DNA from 4 places in the Kitasatospora sp. NPDC004615 genome. Region 2 is predicted to be linked to each of the others. Evidence: riboswitches for the same ligand, from Rfam matches in the RefSeq annotation. Region 2 holds a riboswitch; each other region holds the start of a gene.
What was found. Region 2 has a riboswitch for cyclic di-AMP ahead of ACFYS8_RS32495 (transglycosylase family protein). Riboswitches for the same ligand answer to the same signal wherever they lie in the genome.

Region 1 (3,887 bases), on a different contig from region 2:
AGCGCGGGCGCGCCGCCAGTCCGGGAATTCTCCACTTGGCCATCTGGTCGCCCCTCCTGCGCATGCCGGTGCCCCGGCCCCACCCTACGCGGTGGAGGCCGGGGCACCGGTCACAACAGGCTCGGCGATCAGCCCTTGCTGTGCTTACTTGTCCGCGGAGCGGCTGTGCTTACTTGTCCGCAGAGCGGCTGTGCTTACTTGTCCGCAGAGCGGAACCGGGGGAACGCGCCGCGGCCGGCGTACTCCGCGGCGTCGTCGAGGATCTCCTCGATGCGCAGCAGCTGGTTGTACTTGGCGACGCGCTCGGAGCGGGCCGGGGCGCCGGTCTTGATCTGGCCGCAGTTGGTGGCGACGGCGAGGTCGGCGATGGTGACGTCCTCGGTCTCGCCGGAGCGGTGCGACATCATGCAGCGGTAGCCGTTGCGCTGGGCCAGCTCGACGGCGTCCAGGGTCTCGGTGAGCGAGCCGATCTGGTTGACCTTCACCAGCAGCGCGTTGGCGGTGCCGGTCTCGATGCCCTTGCGCAGGCGCTCCGGGTTGGTGACGAACAGGTCGTCGCCGACCAGCTGGACCTTGTCGCCCAGCTTGTCGGTGATGGCCTTCCAGCCGTCCCAGTCGGACTCGTCCAGCGGGTCCTCGATGGAGACCAGCGGGTAGGCGGCGACCAGCTCGGCGTAGTACTCGACCAGCTCGGCGGCCGACAGGGCCTTGCCCTCGAACTGGTAGGCGCCGTCCTTGTAGAACTCGGACGCGGCGACGTCCAGGGCGAGCGCGATGTCCTTGCCCGGGGTGTAGCCGGCCTTCTTGATGGCCTCGGTGATGAGGTCCAGGGCCTCGCGGTTGGAGTCCAGGTTCGGGGCGAAGCCGCCCTCGTCGCCCAGGCCGGTGGACAGCCCGCGCTCCTTCAGCACGCCCTTGAGGGTGTGGTAGACCTCGACGCCCCAGCGGACGGCCTCGGAGAAGGACTCCGCGCCGATCGGGGCGATCATGAACTCCTGGATGTCGACGTTGGAGTCCGCGTGCGAGCCGCCGTTGAGGATGTTCATCATCGGGACCGGCAGCACGTGCGCGTTCGGGCCGCCCAGGTAGCGGAACAGCGGCAGGTCGCTGGCCTCGGAGGCGGCGTGCGCGACGGCGAGCGAGACACCGAGGATGGCGTTGGCGCCCAGCGAGGACTTGTCCGGGGTGGCGTCCAGGTCGAGCATGGCCTGGTCGATCAGACGCTGCTCGGTGGCGTCGTAGCCGACCAGCTCCGGGCCGATCTGCTCGATGACGGCGAGGACGGCCTTCTCGACGCCCTTGCCGAAGTAGCGGTTCTTGTCGCCGTCGCGGAGCTCCAGCGCCTCGAAGGCGCCGGTGGAGGCACCCGACGGGACAGCCGCACGACCGGTGCTGCCATCGTCGAGACCGACCTCGACCTCGACCGTGGGGTTGCCGCGGGAGTCGAGGATCTCACGGGCTACGACGACATCAATGGACGGCACGAGGCATCTCCTAGCGGAAGCGGATGTGTGGTCGTTACGCCCAGAGCCTAGCCGCAGACATGCCCACGGCCACGCCCGGCCGGGCCCCGTCTCACCGTGTGACCCGGCTACTCACGGGTAGTTCACCTGTTTGCCCGTCGGCGGCGGGCTCCGGGCGGCGCGAACTGCTGGGCGCACGCCCGGAGCGGACGAATCGTCAGACCGACGAAGGGTCTATACCACTGCCGGGCCGGAGCCGGCCGGACCGCGCCGTCACAGCGCCAGCACCTGGCCGGGCATGATCACATCGGGGTCGGCGCCGATCAGTTCGCGGTTCGCCCGGAACAGCTGCTCCCAGCCGCCGGACACGTTCCGCGCGGCGGCGATCCCGGACAGCGTGTCGCCCTCCTGCACGGTGTAGTTCCCGGTGCCGGACTGCGTCGGCCCGTCGGCCGGGGCGCTCTGCTTCGAACTCTTCGACTGCTGCTGCGACTTCGTCTGCTTCTGCTCGGGCGCCGCCGCGCGCTGCTGCGAGCGGGAGGCGGTGTCCTCGGAGCTGTCGCCGCCGCGGGACAGACCGGCCTTGATCGAGCAGGACGGCCAGGCGCCGGGCCCCTGGGAGGCGAGCACCCGCTCGGCCACCGCGATCTGCTCGGAGCGGGTGGCCTGGTCGGCGCGGGCGGCGTAGTCGCCGCCGCCGTAGGCGCGCCAGGTGGAGGAGGAGAACTGCAGGCCGCCGTAGTACCCGTTTCCGGTGTTGATGCCCCAGTCCCCGCCGCTCTCGCACTGGGCCACGCGGTCCCAGGTGTCGGCGGGTGCGGCTGCCGCTCCGGTGGCGGAGAGCAGGGGCAGGGCCAGGCCCACGGAGGCGACGCCTGCGGCGGCGACGACCTTCTCGGCCTTGGTGCTACGGCGGTGACGTCCAGTACCGGCGAACAGCATGGGACTTCCTCTCCGCACGCCTACGAGGTGAGCTGTCGGGTTCGGACCGGGAGGCTGGCCCGGCCGCCGGGAGGTCCGGACGCGGTTGCGTCCGTTCCCCGGCGGCTTCACCCCAAGCCGTTGGGAGTACGGCGTTCACACCTGGTTCCCCCGCTCCTGTCCGAATCCTGGTCGGTGTCCCGAAGGTGCGGCGGACAGGACTCGGCGTGCCGCGTTCGGGGCCCGCAGCTGCGGGCAAATCGGAGAGTAAGCAGAGCTGACGAGCAATCACAAGCTCATATCACCGGTATCACGTCGAAATTACGGACCTTCACTTCTCGTGCACAAACCGTCCATGTATGTCCGCATTCGCCCGAAGTGGGGGCGCACCCGCGCCCCCACCGGGCCCACGGACGGTGACGTGCGGGGGCGGGGCGAGGGCAGGGCGGCGGCGGTCGAAACCGGGTCAGCGGGGCGTGAAGGAGACCGGGAGTTCGCGCAGCCCGCGCATGATCAGCCCACCCCGCCAACGGAGTTCGGCCGGATCGGCGGCCAACTGGAGGTCCGGCAGCCGTGTCAGCAGTGTGCCGATCGCGCGCTGCCCTTCGAGCCGGGCCAGCGGCGCACCGATGCAGTAGTGGATGCCGTGTCCGAAACCGAGGTGCGGATTGTCCGTCCGGGCCAGGTCCAGGGTGTTCTCGTCGGAGAACCGGTCCGGGTCGCGGTCCGCCGCGGCCAGCACCACCAGCACCGGGTCGCCCGCCGGGATGTCCACCCCGCCGATGCTCAGCGGCCGGGTGGCGAACCGCCAGGTCGCCAGCTCCACCGGCCCGTCGTAGCGCAGGAGTTCCTCGATGCCGGTCTCCAGCAGGCCCGACTCCCCGCGCGCCAGCGACTCCTGGAGCAGGGTGCGCTGATCCGGGTTGCGCAGCAACGCGTAAACGCCGTTGCCGATCAGGTTGATGGTGGTCTCGAAGCCGGCGAACAGCAGGATGAAGGCCATCGCCGCGGCCTCGTTCTCGCTCAGGTGCTCGCCGTGGTCGCTGGCCCGGATCAGGCCGGAGATCAGGTCGTCGCCGAGGTCGGCGCGCTTGCGGTGGATCAGGTCGGCCAGGTAGCCCTGGATGTGCTTGACCGCGCGGCCCACTCCCCCGCGCTTGCCGCCCGTGTGGCCCGGCTTTGTGTGTCGCAGCATCATGCCGGCCCAGTCGCGCAGGTCGTCCTGGTCCTCGGGCGGGACGCCGAGCAGGTCGCAGATCGCGTAGATCGGCAGCGGGAAGGCGAATTCGTGGATCAGGTCGACCTCGCCGCGCTCCGCGAAGGAGTCGATCAGGCGGTCGGTGAGCTGCTGCACCCGCGGTTCGAACTCGGCGACCCGGCGCGGCGTGAACGCCTTCGACACCAGGCGGCGCAGCCGGGTGTGGTCCGGCGGGTCGATGTTCAGCAGGTGGGTCATCAGGTCGGCCTGCCGCTCGCCCGGGATGCCCACCCGGCCGGTGCGGT
Region 2 (3,887 bases):
TTGCCGCCAGCCGACCCGGAGTTCGGCCAGGAACCCGAGTCGCTCGGCCTGCTCCGCACTGGCCCGCCCGCCCACCGCACCGAGTCTCACCAGCACGGCGGCGCTGGCCGCGAAGCTCGCGGCATCCACCATCAGGGCACCGCCGGGCCCGGCAAGGGCCACCAGCGCGCCGGCCAGCACCGGGCCGATCACCAACCCCACCGAGTGGACGAGCCCGCGCAAGGCATTGGCCTCGCTCAGCCGTTCACCGGACACCAGCAGCGGGATCAGCCCGGTGGAGGCGGGCAGGAAGAACGCGTCCGCCACCCCGAACACCACCATCAGCAGTGCCAGCACCCCGACCCGGGCCGTCCCGGTGAGCAGCAACACCGCGACGGCCGCCTGGACCACGCACCGCACCAGATCGGAGGCCAGCATGATCCGCTGTCTTGGCATCCGGTCCGCCCACACGCCGCCGATCAGCATGAACACCAGCGTCGGCAGCAGGCCCGCCGAAGCCACCAGGCCGACATCGGCGGCCGACCCGCCGATCGACAGCACGGCGAACGGCAGCGCGACGAACGACACCCTGTCGCCCAGGACGGACAGCGACTGGCCGACGAACAGACGGGCGAACTGGCGCTCCACCCGGAGTACTTCGGGAATCAGCACAGCCACGGGCACCTCCACAGCGGGTCGGGGAACAGCGATCACCGCGATGGTAGGAAGCTCCCGAAGCAGCTGTCGCGCGATTTATCCGCAACGCCTGCAATGCCCAGATCTCGCTCAACTCGCTTTAATGTCACGGTATTTGATGACCACTCGGCTTCCAAGCGCCCAAGCGGGACCGTCCGCCTTCCCTCCCCACGCTCCCCCAATCCCACCGATCGGCCAGACTTTCGCACCCGACCATCGGACCGCCGGATCACCCGACCGCCCGACCGCCCGGGCGGCGCAACTCGGCCGTAATACGGTCGCGATGAGCTTGTGATTGCTCCGTTCGAGTGATTAGGCTCGGTCCGGCCCGCACCGTCGGGCCCCGCACGCGGCAACGCCGAACCCTGTCCGCCGCGTTGCCGGGTCGACCACCACAACCCTTGGACAGGGACGGGGGAACCAGGTACGTCGCCGCCCCCACGGCTAGGGGTGAAGCCGCCGCACCGGCTCCCGCCGGCACACGGCGGCCGGGCCTCCCTCCGGTCCGAACCCGACAGCTCACCTCGCAGGCGTGCGGAGAGGATCTGGCATGCTCTTCACGGGTTCCGGGCGCCACCGTCGGCAGAGCCAGGCGGAGAAAGCCGCCGAGCGGGCGATCGCCGCAGCCGGCGTCGCCGGCGTCGGCCTCGCCCTGCCGCTGCTCGCCGTGACGGGTGCGCAGGCCGCGCCCAGCACGGTCTGGGACCGGGTCGCCGACTGCGAGAGCGGCGGCAACTGGAGTTCCGACTCGGGCAACGGCCTTTACGGCGGCCTCCAGATCACCGCCCAGCGCTGGATCGACTACGGCGGTACCCGGTACGCCGAGCTGCCCAGCGGAGCCACCCGCAGCCAGCAGATCGCGGTCGCCGAACGGATCCTGGCCACCGAAGGCCCGCAGCCGTGGGTGTCCTGCGCCGACACGGCGGGCCTGCGCACGGTCAGCGCCGCCGGCGTGGTGGACAACAACGACTCGGCGGACGAATCGGGTGCGCTGCGCGGCGCCCGCGGCATCGCCGCCGTCAACACCGCCTCGGACGGCACCGTCGCCCCGCAGAACGCCACTCCGGTGTTCTCCGGCCTGCCCGGCTACGACCCCGTGTACCACGTGTACTGGTACGAGAAGAACGGCGGTTGGTTCTGGACCAGCCACCAGAGCCTGTACGAGCGCTACATACAGCTGACGCACCCCCAGCCGCCTGCGGCCACGCCGTCCCCGGCACCCACCCCGGAGAGCCCGGCCACCCCGACCGCTCCGACTACGCCGACTGCGCCGTCGACCGACCCGAGCACCAACCCGAGCCCGAACCCGACCACACCGTCCGACAACCAGAACGGCAACGGAAACGGGAACGGCGCCGAGAACGGCAACGGCACAGGCCACGGCAACGACCAGGGCCAGGGTCAGGGTCAGGGTCAGGGTCAGGACGGCCACGGCAACGGCGGCACCCAGCAGCCCACCACCCCCGACCCGGCCACCACCACGCCGCCCCCGAGCGCCTCCACGCCCGGCAGCGCACCCGCGCCCGCCGAATCCCCGTCCGCTGCGACCCCGTCCCCGCAGCCGTACACCGTCGGCCCGGGCGACACGCTGGCGAAGATCGCCCGCAGCCACGAGCTGAACGGCGGCTGGAGCGGTCTCTACCAGAGCAACCAGCAGGTGGTGGGCGAGAACCCGGACCTGATCCACCCGGGCCAGGTACTGAACCTGGGCTGACGGCCGCCCGGTCGAGCCGCCGTCACTTCGGGACGGCGGCCAGTCCGGTGCAGCCGCGCAGGCCGTCGCGGCGCTGCTGGGCGGCCTTCGCCGCGCTGCCGGTCTGCGGGACGGGCACGCCCCGGCCGTCGATGTGGGCGGGGGTGAACGCTTCTCCGGTGACGCGCCCGTCGGTGCTGATGGTGAGTGTGGTGACGCCGGTCTCGTCGGAGGCGGTGTAGTTCGAGGTGCCGTACCAGAGGAAGTTGCCGAAGCCGTACGCCACGTAGGTGTTTCCGAGCATGCCCGCGCCGAGCATGGTGTGGGCGTGGGTGCCGACCACGGCGGTGGCGCCGGCGGTGGCGAGCTTCTTGGCGAGTGCGGTCTGCGCGGCGGTCGGGCAGGCCACGCCTTCCTCGCCCCAGTGCAGGTAGACCAGCACCACGGGCGCCTGCGCCTTGGCCTCGGTGACGGCGCGCAGCAGGGCCTTCTCGTCGAACGCGGAGGCGATGCCGGCCTTGTGCTCGCCGGCCCGCCACTTCTGGTTGGTGATTTCGTCGACCTGGCTCGCCGCCAGGACGGCGACCTTTGTTCCGCGCACGTCGGCGATGTGGGGCGCGAAGGCTTCGGCCGTGTCCTTGCCGATGCCGATCAGCGGAATCGGGGAGTTGGCTTTGGCGGCGAGGGTGTCGGCGAGGCCGTCGGCGCCGAAGTCGACGGCGTGGTTGTTGGCCTGGGAGAGCACGTCTATCCCGGCGTCCTTGAGCGCGGTGAGCGCCTTGGGGCTGGTGCGGAACGTGTAGGTCTTGGGCTCGGGCTTGCCGCGGCCGGTGATCGCGGTCTCCAGGTTGAGCACCGCCAGGTCGGCGGCGGACAGGGTCTTGGCGATCGGCCCGAGCGCGGTCTCGCTGGCGGGGGCGGTCAGCCGGGAGCCGGTCCGGCCTTCGAAGTGGACGTCGCCCGCGAAGGCCACGGTGATGCTGCCGGCGGCGCCGCTCGGCGCGTTGTCGCCCGAACCCGTGCTCGGATCGCCCGTCGTTCCCGGGCTGCCGGACGACGCGCCTCCGGCGGAGTCCCCGGCGGGGGCGGTGGCCGTCGTCCCGCCGCCCCCGGATGGCGTCGATCCGCCGCATCCGGCGACGGCGGTGAGCAGCAGGACGGCGGCAGCCGTGGTGAGTGGTGCGCGGCGCATGGTGATTCCCCCGGATCGTTCGCTGCGTCGCACTGTATCCGCGCCACTCGATCACCGGAAGCCCATCTCGCCACCAAATGATCACAACTGTGCGACCTGATCCGCCGTCGAACCGCTCAGGCGATCACTCCGGCCGCGCGCAGCAGCCAGCGGTTGGCGCGGCCGACCAGTCCGGCCCGGTCCAGCACGCCGATCACCTTCTGCGCCATTTCGATCTTGGTGGTGCGCCAGTGCGGGTTGGCCCGGGCAACGGCCTTGCCGATCTTCGGGTCGATGCCGACGGCGGCGTAGAGCCGGGGGTGGATCAGCGCGGTGGTGGCGTAGTAG
Region 3 (3,887 bases), on a different contig from region 2:
CACGACGGCGATCTCGGCGAAGTCCGGCAGGGCGACCTCGGGACGGACGTCGACCTCGGCGGTGAACTTCAGGTCACCGCCGTCGGCCAGGTTCTCGACACCGGCGATGTCGGTGATGTCCGGCTGGCCCAGCACATCGATCTGGCCCTCGTCGACGGCCTGCGTGTAGAAGCGCGGAAGCGCGTCGTTGACGGCCTCCTCCAGCACCGCGCCACGGCCGAAGCGCTGGTCGATGACCCGGTTCGGGATCTTGCCCTTGCGGAAGCCCGGGACGGTGACCTGCTGGTTGATCTTCTTGTACGCCGCGTCGAGGCTGGGCTTGAGCTCCTCGAAGGGCACCTCGACGGTGAGTCGAACCCGGGTCGGGTTCAGAGTCTCGACGGCGCTCTTCACGGTGGGGTCTCCTAGGGGGGCTTGCGGTCAGGGCGATAGGCGGTTGGGGCTGCAATGCTGTCCGTACTACCGCCAGCGGTCCATCCTACCGGTACCACGAAAGTGACTGCGCCCGGCACCGGGTGCACGGCGGAGCGGGGCCGGGGCGGCCGCGCCCCACAACGACAACAGGGCCCCGCCCACGGACGAGACCCTGCCGCACGGTCGGGGTGACCGGATTCGAACCGACGGCCTTCCGCTCCCAAAGCGGACGCGCTACCAACCTGCGCCACACCCCGTGGTGCCGAGCAGAAGAGTACACGTCGGGCCGCCTCCGACCGGGGCGATATTCGCGAGCCGACAGCGCGGAAGGAGTGTGCAATCCACCGGCTCGACCAGGTACCCTGATCCAGTCCTCGCCACCGCGACGCGGTGCGGGTACGCCTTTGCGGGTGTAGCTCAATGGTAGAGCCCCAGTCTTCCAAACTGGTCACGCGAGTTCGATTCTCGTCACCCGCTCCACAAGGCCAACGGCCCCGACTGCCAACGCAGTCGGGGCCGTTGCCGTTGGTCGGCCGCGCCGCGTGGCCGGGGGGCCTTCGCCCGCGCAAGGGCGCCGGAAAGCCCGAAGGCCCCGCGCAGCGGACTGCGCGGGGCCTTCGAGGGGTGAGGCGTGGATCAGACGTTGACGCCGTGGGCCGCCAGGTAGGCGACGGGGTCGATGTCGGAGCCGTAGTCCGGGGTGGTGCGGATCTCGAAGTGCAGGTGCGGGCCGGTCACGTTGCCGGTGGCGCCGGAGAGACCGATCTGCTGACCCGCCGTCACGGACTGGCCGGCCGAGACGGAGATCGAGGACAGGTGGGCGTACTGGGCGTACTTGCCGTCGGCCAGCTTGATGACGACCTGGTTGCCGTAGGCACCGCCGTTGCCGGCGGAGACCACGGTGCCGTTGGCGATGGCCTTGAGGCTGGTGCCGGTGGCGACCGGGAAGTCGATGCCGGTGTGGTAGCCGGAGGACCAGTTGGAGCCGGCGACCTTGTAACCGGTGGTGACCTTGCCCGGCGCCGGGGCGACGTAGGTGGAGCTGTTGCTCGCGGCAGCCGGAACGGCGGCCGGGGAAGCGGTGGTGGCCGTGGTGGCGACCGGGGGCGCCGCCTGCGGGGCCGGGGCCACGGGCTGGGCCTTGACGGTGCCGGTGGTGGCCGGCTTCGCGGTGTCGGCCTTCTTGACGGCGACCTTCGGCGCGGTGGCGGTGTCCGTGGAGGTGGACTTGGCGGCCGGGGCCTGCGCGGGGGCGGCGGCCTGGCCGTTGATGGCCAGCTTCTGGCCCGGGAAGATCAGGTCGGGGTTGCCACCGACCACGGAGCGGTTGTCCTGGTACAGCTTCTGCCAGCCACCGTCGACGTGCTGCGCGGCGGCGATCTTGGACAGGGTGTCGCCGGAGGCGACCCGGTAGCTGTGCGGGGCGGCGGCCTGGTCGGCGACGGGGGTGGCGTCCACCGAGACCGTGGACGGGTGGCTGCCGGCCTGCTCGGTGGCGGTGTGCGCGGAGGCGGCGGTGACCGGGAGGCCGATCGCGGCGCCGGCCACACCGGTGGCGATGGCGATCCGGGCGATGGTGGCCAGGCTCGGCTTGCGGTGCTTGCCCTGAGCGGACATGAAGGCGTTCCTCTCCGACGCCTGCGAGGTGAGCTGTCGGGTTCGGGCGAGAGTTGCCCGGCCGCAGGGACTGCGGCTTCACCCCGAGCCGTTCCCGGTGGTTTCCGGGCCCGGCGACTTACCTGTGGTTCCCCCGCTCCTGCCGTGGCGTGGTATCTGGTCGGCACCGGACGACGGCAGGACTAGGCGTTCCGTCCGGTGGCCCGCCCGGTCACTGGCCGGGCTGCGGAGGAAGCAAATCCCACGGCCCGTGAGGCTGGCAAACGCCGATCGGCCCCGCTCCCTGGGTCGGGAAGGGGCTGACGATCCACCAGGTCACGCTGTGCCGACACCACGCTGCGGTGCGCGTACGCGATCATGACAGTGCGCGTACGAACCCCGCACGGTGGGCGACTTCGGCCACCGTGCGCGTTCGGGCGCGGACCTGGCGTGACGTCGCGGGTGAGCCTGGTCACCGTGGGCAGGCCGAATGGACGGCGCGGGGGTGTCTCCCGCCCGTCGTGGCGTGCCGCCGGGGAGCCGACAGGCCGTCAGCCCGCGATCGACGCGATGGCCTTGGAGACCGAGGTGAGGAACTGCTGGATCGGGCCGGCCATGGTCGACTGGCTCAGCATGAAGCCGAACAGGGCGGCGACGATGGCGTGCCCGGTCTTCAGCTGCTTGTTGCGAATGAAGATCGCGACGATGATGCCGAACAGGACAAGCGCGGAGACGGAGAAGGCCACCAGGACTCACTTCCTCGATTCGTGGCGGGGGTTCGGTGGAAGCCGGCGTTGGCTCCCAGGCGGAAACCGGCCCCTGCCCCCCGTGTCCCCACCACTCCATCCGGACTCAGTGTGGTCGCTCGTGCTGAGTGCGTAAAGGACTTGCCCGGTCGCTCGGTGCCCGAACCCGCCTGGCAGGACTGATTTTCGCCGACCGCGACGATAGCGGACGGGTTCTGACACCCCGTCGGCGGGCGGTGGTCCGTGCTGGCCTGCGCGGCAAACCGGCAGGCAGATCCAGCATCGCCGCCCGGCTCGGGCCGCGAACCGGAATTGGCCGAAGATCAACGTCCGGGTTTGACACTCCGTGGACACTCCGCGCTCACCGCGTCTGCACCGGACGGAAGTTCAGCGGCGCCAGACCAGCAGCACCGCGCGGTCGTCGTTGACGTGCTTGGCGACGGTGTCGATCAGCCGGACCGCGGAGCCGGGCCGGATCGACCCCGGGGCGGTGGCGACCAGCCGGTCGGCCTCGCCCATCAGCCGGTCCATGCCCTCGGCGAGGTCGCGGCCGGGGATCTCCACCATGCCGTCGGTGCACAGCATCAGGACGTCGCCGGGGCCGAGGGTGCCGCGCACCCCCTCGAACTTGGCCTCGTCGTAGACCCCGAGCAGCGGGCCCTCGGCCTCCTTGACCTCCCAGTACCCGGCGCCCGCGAGACGGTGCATGCCGGGCAGGTGCCCCGCGGAGAGCAGTTCGTACTCGCCGGTGTCCAGGTCGACCACCAGATGGACGGCGGTGGCGAAGCCCTCCGCCCAGTCCTGCCGCAGCAGGTAGCCGTTGGCGGCGGGCAGGAAGTCGTGGGCGGGCAGCGAGCCGAGCAGGCCGCCGAAGGCGCCGGAGAGCAGCAGGGCGCGGCTGCCGGCGTCCATGCCCTTGCCGGAGACGTCGGCGAGGACGGCTTCCAGCATCCGTCCGCCGGGGCCGGTGCGGGCGGCGACCATGAAGTCGCCGGAGAAGGACTGGCCGCCGGCCGGGCGCAGCGCGGTGTCGGTGTGCCAGCCGTCGGGCAGTTCCGGGACCCGGCCCTGGATCCGGATCCGCTCGCGCAGGTCGAACAGCATGGTGGAGCCGCCGCGCCAGGGCACGCC
Region 4 (3,887 bases), on a different contig from region 2:
ACGGCGGCCAGGGTGAGCGTCTCGGCGCCCTGGGCGTCGATCAGGCCGAGGGCGTGGTCCACCACCGTGGTGGGGGAGAGTCCGGCGCGGGCCATCAGCGGGCGACCTCGTTCAGCTCGTTCAGGAAAGGGAGCAGGGCGTCGGCGACGGCCTGGGGGTAGCCGGCCATCGGGTAGTGGCCGCCGTTCTCGATCATCACCTTACGGCCGCGCAGCGCGGCGGCCTGCCGGTCGGCGATCAGCTCGGGGTTCGGGAAGTCGGGGTCCTTGCTGCCCATCAGCACCAGCGCGGGCACGTCGACGGCCTCGCACCAGCCGACCGGCGCGGAGTCCCCCGTGAGGTAGCCGCGCAGCGCGGCCTTCCGGGCGGGCTCGCGCAGCATCTCGGCGAGGCCGGCCCGGTAGGCGTCGAAGTCGGCGGGCCGCGCGGTCGGGTAGTAGAACTTCTGCATCGAGCTCCACAGGCCGGGGAACGCGGTGACCAGCGGGGCGGCCAGGCCGAACAGGGCCTTCTGGAAGGCGTTCAGCGGGAGGTTCTCGATGAAGGCGTCGATCAGCACCACCCCGGCGGTCCGCCCGGGGGCGAGCTCGGCCGCGCGGACCACGGTGGCGCCGGTGTAGGAGTTGCCGGCCAGGACGGCGCCGCGCAGGTCGAGGTGGTCGAGCAGGGCGACCAGGTCGTCGGCGATCGCGGCGGGGGAGTAGTCGGTGAACCCGGTGGAGGACTCGCCGAGGCCGCGCAGGTCCATGGTGATCACCCGGTGCCCGGCGGCGGTCAGCAGCGGTGCGAGGTGCCGGTAGGTGGCGCGCTTGTCGAGCATGCCGGGCAGCAGGACGACCGGGACGCCGGTGCCGGGGGTGTCGTCGTAGGCGATCCGGCCGCCGGGGACGTCGACGTACCGGGTGGTGCCGAGGGTGCTGTTCATCGCGGGCCTCCTGGGCGGGCGTTGCGGTGCGCCGGGCGCTGGAGGCCCGGCCGACTGCCGATAGCCATAAAGCTAAGGCTAATAGCCTTAGCCGTCAAGCCGTGGAGGCCAGCCGGATCGGTCAGATCCCCTCCACCTTGAACGGGTCGTGCTCGGCGAGCAGCTTGTCCAGCCGGGCCTGGTCCACCCGGCTGGTGATCGCGCCCTCGTCCTGGCGGTCCCGGATCACCTTGGCCAGCGTGAACGCGGAAGTGATCTCGTACAGCAGCCCGACGGCGAGGAAGGCGCGCATCCAGGCGCTCACCGGCAGGTAGGCGATCCCGAGCGAGAGCGCGGCGGTGGCCAGTCCGAAGGAGACGGCGGCCTGGGCGAAGTAGGCGGCGGTGGTCCGGTGCGGCACGGTTGCGGTCATGGCATCAGGGTCGCGCCGGCCCGGAGGCGTGGCGTGAGTACGGATACTCAACCACTCGGTCACAATCCGTCAGGTTGGCCCTGGTGAACCGTCACAAATCACCCATAGGGCGTCAGGAAATCTTCGCTGTCTCGTGGTAGCGGCTTGGAATCATGGGGTCCATAGGATTAACGTTTGATAACGCAGCGCGGTCGGCAACGCCGTAACCATGCGGCACCGTGCGCCACGCCTAATCCACTTGGGCACACCCTTCGGGGCGTCCCAGGAGCCGGGGAACCACGTTTCCACCGGGGTGAATCGGGACGGCCCTGGGCCCGACCGTAGGAGACCTTCCACCTCCGAACCCGTCAGCTAACCCGGTCGGCGGCAGGGAAGGAAGGAGCACGCCCCCGTGGCGTCGACCTACACCGAGAGCACCGGCACCCAGTTGCTCGACCACCCGGTCGAGCCGGAAGCCGCCCGGCACCGGCTGCCCCGTCAGTCCCGCGCCGGCGCGCCCCTGCTGGGCGTCACCGCGATGACCGCCGCGCTCGGCGCCACCGCACTCGGCGCCGCCCCCGCGCAGGCCGCCGCCCCGGTGCCCGTCACCGCCGCGGACGAAGCCTCCGACGGCCTCCTCGCCGGCGACCCCGGGCTCGCCCTCGCCGCGCGCATCCAGCAGCAGGCCGACGGCCAGCGCACCGCCGCCGACGAATCCGCCCGGCTGGCCGCCGCGCAGGAGGCCGAGGCCAAGCGGGCCGCCCAGCAGGCCGAGGCCGAACAGGCCGCGCACACCCTGCCGGTGGCCGGCTACCAGCTGACCGCGCACTTCGCCCAGTCCGGCGCGCACTGGGCGCACCTGCACACCGGCCTGGACTTCGCCGCCCGCACCGGCACCCCCGTCGCCGCCGTCGCCGGAGGCACCGTCACCTCGGCGGGCTGGTCCGGCCCCTACGGCTACCGGGTCATCCAGACCCTGCCCGACGGCACCGAACTCTGGTACTGCCACCTCTCCCGGATCGCCACCGCCTCCGGCCAGGTCGCCCCCGGCACCGTGCTCGGCGCGGTCGGCGCCACCGGCAACGTCACCGGCCCGCACCTGCACCTGGAGGTCCGCCCCGGCGGCGGCGCCCCGATCGACCCGCTGCCCTGGCTCCAGCAGCGCGGCCTGCAGCCGTAGTTCTTCCGCTCATCGACGGCCGCCGCGCTCGGGCAGGAGCCGACGGCCGAACACCGCGCAGCCGAACAGCAGCCCGCCGGCCAGGAAGAACGGCTCGTACAGCACGGTCGCGAAGCGGGCCATCGCGTCCAGCTCCGCCACCGAGCGGTGACCCGCCGCCAGCGCCAGCCAGTCCGGCACGGAGGGCGCGGCGTGCACGATCAGCAGCACCGCCGTGCCCCGGGCCGCCCACAGCAGCCCGCGGGCCGGCAGCCGCTCGCCCCACGGCCGTATCAGCGCCAGGGCCAGCGCCGCGGCCACCGCGCACAGCGGTACCGCGATGATGTCGATCACCAGCAGCGGCGTGTTGTCCAGCACCGACAGCCCGCCCGGCAGACCGGCCCGGCCGCCCAGCAGCCAGTACAGGTGCACCAGGGCGAAGACGGCCGACCAGAGCGCGGCGGCCTGCGCGGCGATCCGACGGAACGGCGGGCGCAGGCCGACGGAGGTGGCGCCGGCCGGAGTCACGATGTCCATGGCTCCACCCTGGCCCGGCGGCCCCGCCCCGCGGATCGTCCGGACGGCCAGGACCGATGGCTCATCAGGACGATTCCGGGGTCCTCCGATCGGTGGACCCCGGCGAGCCACAACCCTCAGTACACCTCGGGGGCCAGCTCCGGGTACTCCTCCAGCAGCAGCCGGGCCAGCCCGGGCACCGTCCACTCGCCGCACAGGTCGATCGCGGCCTGCGCCACCGCCTCCTCGAAGTCCTCGAACTCCCCGGAGAGCTCGTCCGGCATCGGCAGGCCCCGGGCGTTCAGCTCGGCCAGGTTGCGGTAGCTGCGCCGCATCAGGCCGTGCTCCAGCAGCCGGCGCGCCCCGTCCGTGGACACCCCGACCAGCAGCGCCCGCTCCGGACCCCAGCCGCCGTCCGGATCCACCCCCGGCACCCGCTCGTACGCGGCGAAGCGCTCCTCGACGTCCAGCGCCCGGAAGTCCTCCAGCCAGCCCCGCACCTGGTCGAGGTCGTCCACCGGCACGCCGTCCGCGCGCAGCAGCAGCGTGTACAGGCGCGGCCAGGTCAGCAGGTCGGACCGGCGCAGCAGCGAGTCCACCAGCACCTGGCCCTGCCAGTCGGCCTCCTCGCGCAGCTTCTCCAGCCGCTTGGCGTTCAGCCGCCGCGCCGCCCGCTGACGTTCGATCAGCAGCCGCACCGCCGCCGGGTACGCCCAGGCGTCGCCGTCCGGCTGGACGTACAGGTGCAGCTGCTCGTACAGCAGGTGCTCCAGCACCGGCGAGGACAGCTCCGGGAAACCGTCATGCAGCCGGGCTCCGCCCAGCTCCAGCAGGGTCAGTACGGTCCGCACCGCCGGTTCGGGTACCGCCTCCAAGCCCTCCTCGGCCGCCCAGTC

Region 1: linked by a shared signal. The riboswitch ahead of ACFYS8_RS09290 (transglycosylase family protein) and the one ahead of ACFYS8_RS32495 (transglycosylase family protein) in region 2 are both predicted to bind cyclic di-AMP.
Region 3: linked by a shared signal. The riboswitch ahead of ACFYS8_RS21355 (peptidoglycan DD-metalloendopeptidase family protein) and the one ahead of ACFYS8_RS32495 (transglycosylase family protein) in region 2 are both predicted to bind cyclic di-AMP.
Region 4: linked by a shared signal. The riboswitch ahead of ACFYS8_RS14750 (M23 family metallopeptidase) and the one ahead of ACFYS8_RS32495 (transglycosylase family protein) in region 2 are both predicted to bind cyclic di-AMP.

The regions. Positions count from the first base shown of each region.
Region 1 covers NZ_JBIALQ010000002.1:536,545-540,431, forward strand. The annotation lists gene ACFYS8_RS09280 (septum formation initiator family protein) at 1-43, opposite strand, end outside; gene eno (phosphopyruvate hydratase) at 195-1,484, opposite strand; gene ACFYS8_RS09290 (transglycosylase family protein) at 1,737-2,405, opposite strand; cyclic di-AMP (ydaO/yuaA leader) riboswitch at 2,409-2,589, opposite strand; gene ACFYS8_RS09295 (cytochrome P450) at 2,851-3,887, opposite strand, start outside.
Region 2 covers NZ_JBIALQ010000012.1:136,828-140,714, forward strand. The annotation lists gene ACFYS8_RS32490 (MFS transporter) at 1-657, opposite strand, end outside; cyclic di-AMP (ydaO/yuaA leader) riboswitch at 1,056-1,222, shown strand; gene ACFYS8_RS32495 (transglycosylase family protein) at 1,226-2,389, shown strand; gene ACFYS8_RS32500 (CapA family protein) at 2,412-3,560, opposite strand; gene ACFYS8_RS32505 (diiron oxygenase) at 3,677-3,887, opposite strand, start outside.
Region 3 covers NZ_JBIALQ010000006.1:45,969-49,855, reverse strand. The annotation lists gene tig (trigger factor) at 1-393, opposite strand, end outside; tRNA gene ACFYS8_RS21365 (tRNA-Pro) at 598-671, opposite strand; tRNA gene ACFYS8_RS21360 (tRNA-Gly) at 821-894, shown strand; gene ACFYS8_RS21355 (peptidoglycan DD-metalloendopeptidase family protein) at 1,051-2,031, opposite strand; cyclic di-AMP (ydaO/yuaA leader) riboswitch at 2,037-2,191, opposite strand; gene ACFYS8_RS21350 (hypothetical protein) at 2,562-2,756, opposite strand; gene ACFYS8_RS21345 (PP2C family protein-serine/threonine phosphatase) at 3,144-3,887, opposite strand, start outside.
Region 4 covers NZ_JBIALQ010000003.1:728,741-732,627, forward strand. The annotation lists gene ACFYS8_RS14735 (TetR-like C-terminal domain-containing protein) at 1-95, opposite strand, end outside; gene ACFYS8_RS14740 (alpha/beta fold hydrolase) at 95-925, opposite strand; gene ACFYS8_RS14745 (YiaA/YiaB family inner membrane protein) at 1,047-1,337, opposite strand; cyclic di-AMP (ydaO/yuaA leader) riboswitch at 1,554-1,718, shown strand; gene ACFYS8_RS14750 (M23 family metallopeptidase) at 1,729-2,496, shown strand; gene ACFYS8_RS14755 (DUF3995 domain-containing protein) at 2,506-3,012, opposite strand; gene ACFYS8_RS14760 (hypothetical protein) at 3,129-3,887, opposite strand, start outside.